2 linked regions of the Asticcacaulis excentricus CB 48 genome follow. The protein of the gene in region 1 interacts with the protein of each later gene in a pairwise test. Links are inferred from orthologs where the notes say so. Each region holds a gene or a part of one and is shown in the gene's direction. Other genes may lie near its edges.

The links. The genes of interacting proteins can lie anywhere in the genome.
Region 2: the proteins of dnaQ (region 1) and dnaE interact in binary tests that used the Escherichia coli proteins (3 or more experiments, as listed by UniProt). The link is inferred for Asticcacaulis excentricus CB 48 from one-to-one orthologs.

Annotation. Positions count from the first base shown.
Region 1 is NC_014816.1:159,938-163,000, forward strand. What follows is about bases 1-2,993. They hold dnaQ (DNA polymerase III subunit epsilon), read left to right. Parts: upstream 1-1,144; coding sequence 1,145-1,843; downstream 1,844-2,993. Other genes in these bases: ASTEX_RS00725 (shikimate dehydrogenase family protein), read left to right, coding at 1-518; coaE (dephospho-CoA kinase), read left to right, coding at 515-1,105; secB (protein-export chaperone SecB), read right to left, coding at 1,902-2,408; ASTEX_RS00745 (Tim44/TimA family putative adaptor protein), read left to right, coding at 2,667-2,993. Outside these bases: more of ASTEX_RS00745, read left to right, coding at 2,994-3,063. UniProt on the Escherichia coli protein: DNA polymerase III is a complex, multichain enzyme responsible for most of the replicative synthesis in bacteria. The epsilon subunit contain the editing function and is a proofreading 3'-5' exonuclease.
Region 2 is NC_014817.1:517,494-521,589, forward strand. The notes cover bases 16-4,041. They hold dnaE (DNA polymerase III subunit alpha), read left to right. Parts: upstream 16-412; coding sequence 413-3,841; downstream 3,842-4,041. Other genes in these bases: ASTEX_RS14105 (ABC transporter ATP-binding protein), read left to right, coding at 16-147. Also shown: more of ASTEX_RS14105, read left to right, coding at 1-15; rpsB (30S ribosomal protein S2), read left to right, coding at 4,094-4,096. UniProt on the Escherichia coli protein: DNA polymerase III is a complex, multichain enzyme responsible for most of the replicative synthesis in bacteria. This DNA polymerase also exhibits 3' to 5' exonuclease activity. The alpha chain is the DNA polymerase catalytic subunit.

The DNA of each region.
Region 1 (3,063 bases):
CCGACGGTCACGGGCTTATTCAGGCCTTTCATCTACAGGCGCCCGAGTGTGACCTAACGGCAGGCGCCGTGACGCTTCTTGGTGCCGGTGGGGCGTCGCGCGCCGTGGTGGCCGCCCTTCTGGATAAGGGCTGCCGCGATGTGCGCATCGTCAACCGCACAGTGGCCCGCGCCGAAGAGATCGTCTTTGCCTTCAAAGAGGGCGTCAGTGCCTATGCGCTGAGCGATATCGACCGCGCCTTTGCCGGTTCGGTGGCGGTGATCAATGCCGCGTCGGGCGGTCCCCTGCCCTTGTTTGACGCGCTCGATGCGTCAGCAACGGCTATGGACATGACCTACAGGCCGTTGAAAACCAACTGGTTGCAGGCGGCTGAAGCGCGCGGTCTCACAACGGTCGATGGCCTGATGATGCTGATTGAACAGGCGCGCCCGTCCTTTGCCGCCTTCTATGGTCAGGCCCCGGATGCGGATTTCGACGTGCGCGGTCTGGCGCTGGAATTTCTGGGTGAGACGAAGTGATCCGTCTGGGTCTCACCGGCTCCATAGGTATGGGCAAATCGACCATAGCGCGCATGTTCGCCGACGAAGGCTTGCCGGTCTGGGATGCCGACGAGACGGTTCATCGGCTATACGCGACCTCCGAACCGCTGAAAGCTGCCCTGGTCGAAGCCTTTGGTGAGGTTTTGACAGACGGCTCAGTTGATCGCGCGAAGCTATCTCTCAACCTGAAGGCAAAACCGGACGGTTTTGCACGGCTGAATGCTCTGGTCCATCCGGCGACGGTCGCCGATCGTGAGGCGTTTCTGGTCCACCATGCCGCCGCAGGCACGCGCCTCACCTTATGCGATATTCCGCTATTGTTTGAAACCGGCGCGCAAACAAGCTTCGACAAGGTGGTCGTCGTATCCGCCCCACCGGAGGTTCAGGCCGCCCGCGTCCTAGCCCGCCCCGGCATGACAGCGGAAAAGTTTGCGGACATATTGGCGCGTCAGATGCCAGACGCGGAAAAGCGCCGCCGTGCGGATTTCGTTATCGACACGTCGCAAACGCTTCAGGCCAATCGTCAACAGGTGCGTGAGATTATCCGCGATCTGCACGAAGCCTGACTCTGGACAAGCCCGACAAACGGAAGTCAAATCACCTTCATGCGTCAGATCGTCCTCGATACCGAAACCACCGGCATTGACCCGAAAAAAGGCCACCGCCTGATCGAAGTCGGCTGCATCGAAATCGAAGATCTGCTGCCGACGGGCAAGACCTTTCACCATTATTTCAACCCCGAACGGCTGATAGAGCCGGACGCCATCCGCGTTCATGGCATCACCGATGAGATGGTGGCGGACAAGCCGAAATTTGCGGATCTGGCTCAGGCCTTTATCGACTTCGTCGGCGATGCGCCGATTATCGCGCACAATGCCTCGTTTGACCGGGGCTTTATCAATATGGAGCTAGAGCGACTGGGTCTGGATCCCACCGACCCGGACCGTTGGGTCGATACACTGGAACTGGCACGCTACAAGTTTCCGGGCATGGCCAATTCGCTTGATGCCCTGTGTAAGCGCTATAATATCTCACTGGCCGAACGCGACAAACACGGGGCCTTGCTCGATGCGCGTCTGCTGGCCGGCGTTTATCTGGAGCTGTCTGGCGGTAAGGAACGCGGCCTTGACCTCAAGATGCACGGAATGGTGTCCGAAGACGGCACGGAGATCCGCGTGATGAACCACGGCCAGCGTCCCCGCCCTCTGCCCTCGCACATCCATCCGGAAGAAGCCGAAGCGCATAAGGCCTTCTGCCTCAAATATCTTAAAGACCAGAATATGTGGGGCTACACGGCCTCATAGAAATGAAAAGACCCGCAGCCACAGACTGCGGGTCTTTTTTCGCAAAACAGATTTTGGCTTATGCCTGGCCAGCGGTTTCGCCGATCTGACCCTTTTGCTGCATATAGAGCGCGGCAAAGTCGATGGGTTCGACGAAGAAGGGCGGGAAGAAGCCGCCGTCGGAGGTCGCATCGGCGATGATGCGGCGGGCGAATGGGAAGAGGTAACGCGGGCATTCGACCAAAAGGGTCGGCTCGATCGCCGCTTGCGGCACGTTGGCCAGCTGGAACAGGCCGCCATAGACCAGTTCGATCGCAAACATCGGACCTTCGGGGTTTGATGCCTTGACCGACAGCTTCAGATCGACTTCGAACAGGCCGTCCGGACGGCCCTTGGCGTTCATTTCTACGCCCATATCGATTTCCGGACGCTGATCCATGCGCAGCGAGTTGGGCGCGCGCGGGTTTTCAAACGAGAAATCGCGAATAAACTGGGCCAGAACCTGCATATTGGCAGGCAGAGGGCCGCCCTGGGCGTCGGTGGCCGGGGCGGTGCCGTTTTCGGCGGGGATCGAATCGTCAGCCATTAAACTCAAAAACTCCGTTGGGCGTATAAAGCGCATTCCGAAAGGGCTTAGCGGTTTTCGGAATCAAATGCGCGACCAAACAAAAAATTAGAGCCGGGTTTTGTCCAGGTTTGAACGAAATCCGATCTAATATCCGGTTGAAAACGGCCCTAGCACGCACAAAATCGATTGGCAATCAAACGAATGGTTCCGTTTACCTCAACTTTGCCTATATAGGGAAGATTAGACCTTGCTGTACCCCTGTTCGGAGACGTCTTGATGCCCTGGGACCTGCTGATTCTGGCCTTGATCGCCGTGGTCGTGCTGTTTCAGCTCTACAACGTGTTGGGCCGCCGCGTCGGATTCAAGGCCGAAGACAAACCCGTTGTCCCCAAGACCGAGGACTCGGAGGGCCCATTCAACAGGCCGGGTCAGGAGCCAAAGGCGCAGCCCGAACGCCTGCGTATGCCCAATCTGGACGCCTTAAAGTCGCGCGATGCCCATTTCAACGAGATCAATTTCGTTGAAAAGGCGCGTGAAGCCTATGAACAGATCGTGTTGGCTTTCAATCGCGGGGAAATCGAGGGTCTCAAGGATCGTTTGTCGGAAAGCGTTTATGGCGTCTTCGCCAAGGCCATCGAGGCGCGCGGTGAACAGAAGGCTATGACTGTGTCAT
Region 2 (4,096 bases), on another replicon or contig:
GTGTTCGACGCCCTGAGGACGATCGTTAAGGCACAAGGGGTCGCGGCCTTGATTGCGACCCACAATCTGGAACTGGCCGGGCATATGGACCGCGTGGTCAGCCTCAAGGATGGCCGTCTGGTCGAAACGGTTCCGGGAAGCTTGTAAAATTATATTGTTTTAAATCAATAATATACATGATTTGTTCACGCTGTTGATAAAAGGGTGTTGACGGGGAACAAAATAAGAATATAGAACAAAGCATGAATTGATCATCTGTTCTTTCAGGGGACAAACCATGCTGGCCATCCATAACGTATTGTCTTTCGCCGCCGTTGCCGCTTTTGTAGCGCTTGTCTGTCAGGCGGCTATGCTGATCGGGTGAATCGTCTGACAGTAGCCGCCCTGTGAAGCGCACGGAGAGGCTTTTGAGATGAGCGACGGTTTTGTCCATCTGCGGGTACGATCAGCCTATTCCCTTCTGGAAGGCGCGATCAAGGCCTATGATATGGGCAAGCTGGCGGCTAAGGCGAAGATGCCGGCCATCGCCATCTGTGACCGTGCCAACCTGTTTGGTGCGCTCGAATTTTCTCAGGTGTGTAAAGATACGGGCGTGCAGCCCATTATCGCCTGCGCTCTGCCGGTCAAGGGGATAGGCGGCACCCTTAGCGACCGATGGGCGAAAACTCCGACTATTGTTCTGATCGTTCAGAACGAGCAGGGCTATCTCAACCTCACCGAACTTTCGTCCAAAGCCTATCTCGATATTGAGGCGACCGATGAACCGCATGTCCTGTGGGAAGAGGTGGTCAAACGCGCCGAGGGCCTGATCCTGCTGTCGGGCGGTCCGGACGGTCCGATCAACCCGTTGTTCAAGCAAAACCAGCCCGACGAAGCCAATGCGGCACTGAAGGATATGCATGCGGCCTTTGGGGACCGCTTTTACATCGAGCTTCAGCGGCACGACGGCTCGCCGCATGGTGGTATCCGCGGGGACTCGGCGGAAAGCGGTCTGGTGCAATTTGCCTATGCGCATGGCGTGCCGCTGGTGGCGACCAATGACGCCTACTTTGCCGACCGTGACATGTTCAAGGCGCACGAAGCGCTGCTGTGTATTTCCGATAGCACCTTTATGGGCGTGGCCGACCGGCGCAAGGTGACCAAGGATCACTGGCTGAAGCCGCCGCTGCTGATGCGCGAGGTCTTCTCGGATCTGCCCGAAGCCTGCGACAATACGCTGGAAATCGCACGCCGCTGCGCCTTTTTAGTCAGCAAGCGCGATCCGATCCTGCCGCGTTTTGATACCGGCGCAGGTCGATCGGAAGACGAAGAACTGGCCTTTCAGGCGCGTGAAGGCCTGAAAATGCGCCTGCAACAGGTCGAACCCGCCTTCCCCGAAGAAGATTACTGGGCGCGTCTCGATCGTGAGGTGGGCGTCATCCAGAAAATGGGGTTCCCCGGTTACTTCCTGATCGTTTCGGACTTTATCAAATGGGCCAAGGCGCACGACATTCCGGTCGGGCCGGGCCGGGGCTCGGGGGCCGGTTCGCTGGTCGCGTGGGCACTGACCATCACCGATCTTGACCCGCTGCGCTTTGGTCTACTGTTCGAACGCTTCCTCAATCCGGAGCGGGTTTCCATGCCCGACTTCGATATCGACTTCTGTCAGGAACGCCGCGAAGAGGTGATCACCTACGTTCAGGAAAAATATGGCCGTGAGCGGGTGGCGCAGATCATCACCTTCGGTACGCTTCAGGCGCGCGCTGTGCTGCGCGACACAGGCCGCGTGATGCAGTTGCCGCTGGGGCAGGTGGACCGTCTGTGTAAGATGGTGCCCAATAACCCGGCCAACCCGACCACACTGGCTCAGGCTGTCGAAATCGAACCCCGTCTGCGCGAAGCCCGCGACGAAGAAGAGTCTGTCGCTAAGCTGCTGGATACGGCGCTGAAACTCGAAGGCCTGTACCGCAACGCCTCGACCCATGCCGCAGGTATCGTGATCGGCGATCGGTCGCTGACCGAGTTGGTGCCGCTGTATCGCGATCCACGCTCCGACATTCCGGCGACGCAGTTTAATATGAAGTGGGTCGAGAGCGCTGGTCTGGTCAAGTTCGACTTCCTGGGTCTGAAGACCCTGACCACGCTGAATCGCGCCTGGCATTATCTGAAAAAGCGCGGGCTTGAGGTCGATTTCTCTACCCTGCCGCTGGATGACAAGATCACCTATGAGTTGCTGGCGTCAGGTCAGTCGATTGGCGTGTTCCAGCTCGAAAGTCAGGGGATGCGCGATACCCTGCGCAAGATGCGCTGCGGGTCTATCGAGGAAATCACCGCGCTGATTTCGCTCTATCGACCGGGTCCGATGGACAATATCGACACCTATGTCGATCGGAAGTTCGGGCGCGCCGACATCGACATGCTCCACCCCTCTCTGGAGCCGGTTCTGCGGGAAACCTACGGCGTTATTATCTATCAGGAACAGGTGATGCAGATCGCCCAGATCCTGTCGGGTTATAGCCTCGGCGAAGCCGACCTGCTGCGTCGGGCCATGGGTAAAAAGAAGAAAGAGGAAATGGACTTGCAAAAAGCAAGGTTTATTTCCGGCGCCAAGGAGAAGGGGGTTCCTGAAAAGCAGTCGGACTCGATCTTCGAACTGGTGAACAAGTTTGCCGGCTATGGCTTCAACAAATCACACGCCGCCGCCTACGCCTTTATTTCGTATCAGACGGGCTGGCTGAAGGCCAATCATCCGGTCGAATTCTTCGCCGCCAACATGAGTCTCGATATCACCAATACCGACAAGCTGGCGGTATTTTATCAGGACGCGCGGCAGTTCGGGGTGACCATCCGGCCACCAGATATCAACCGCTCAAAGGCCGATTTCGACGTTGAAAATGGCGAAGTGCTGTATGCGCTTGGGGCCATACGCAATGTCGGTCTCGAAGCCATGCACAGCGTTGTGGCGGTGCGTGAAGCGGGCGGGCCGTTCAAAGACATTTTCGACTTCCTCGAACGTATCGACCCTAAGGCGGTCAATAAGCGTGCCATCGAAAATCTGGCGCGGGCCGGGGCCTTTGACTCGATCCATCCCAACCGGGCACAGATTATCCAAAGCGCCGATCTGCTGATCGCCCACGCTCAGAGCATGGCCGCTGAACGCGCCTCAGCGCAGGTCAGCCTGTTTGGCACCAATGACTCATCGCGCCCGCGCCTGCCCAACATCCCCAAGGCCTCCGGTCCGGATGCGCTGGACGAAGAACTGTCAGCCGTTGGTTTTTACCTGTCCGGCCACCCGTTGCAGGACATGGTCGATGTGTTCAAGCGCCGCAATGTTACCCTGTACGCCGAAGCGCTGGCCCTCGCTCAGGAAGGGCGCGAAGCCTTCCGCATGGCGGGGGTGGTGCGTCGTCGTCAGGAGCGCGCCTCGGCCCGCACCGGGGAGAAATTCGCCTTCGTCAACCTTTCGGACCCCAGCGGCGAATATGAGGTGATGTTCCAGCCGGAAGCCCTGCGCAAATACCGTGAGCATCTCGAACCTGGTCAGTCGATCCTGCTCAAGGTGCGTTGCAAGGGTTCGGACGGCGAAGTACGCATGTTTGGTGAGTCCGCCGAACCCATGGCCGGAGCCCTGAAAACCGATGATATGGGACTGCGTTTGACTGTGTCGCCACGTGGCTTTGATGTGGACGCTTTCAAAATGCAATTAGACGCCGCGCGCGGACAGGGGGGCGAAATCACCCTCCTCAGCGAGATCGACGGACATGAGGTCGAACTGAAAATGCCGCACCGCTACCGTCTGGACGCCAGCCTGCGCGGGGCCTTGAAAGCGATGAATGGCGTCCTATATTGTGAAGATGTTTAGGAGAGGCGAGAGCGGTCTGATCGCTGTCATGGTCTCTTCGGGCGCAATTTCCCCCCAAAATCACTTGATTTTTGTGTCGATTGTGCCTAGTTGCGCACCATCTCACACGCGGATACGCGGGGGGATGTTGTCTGTGCTTTGAATTTCAATGATTTTCAAAGCGTCTGGCTTCATCCGACCGTTCCGAGGTTTCGGCTTGCCGAGGCTTTTTTCATCTGCGGAGGTCTATCGGAATGAAAAGGAAATCTACTCATG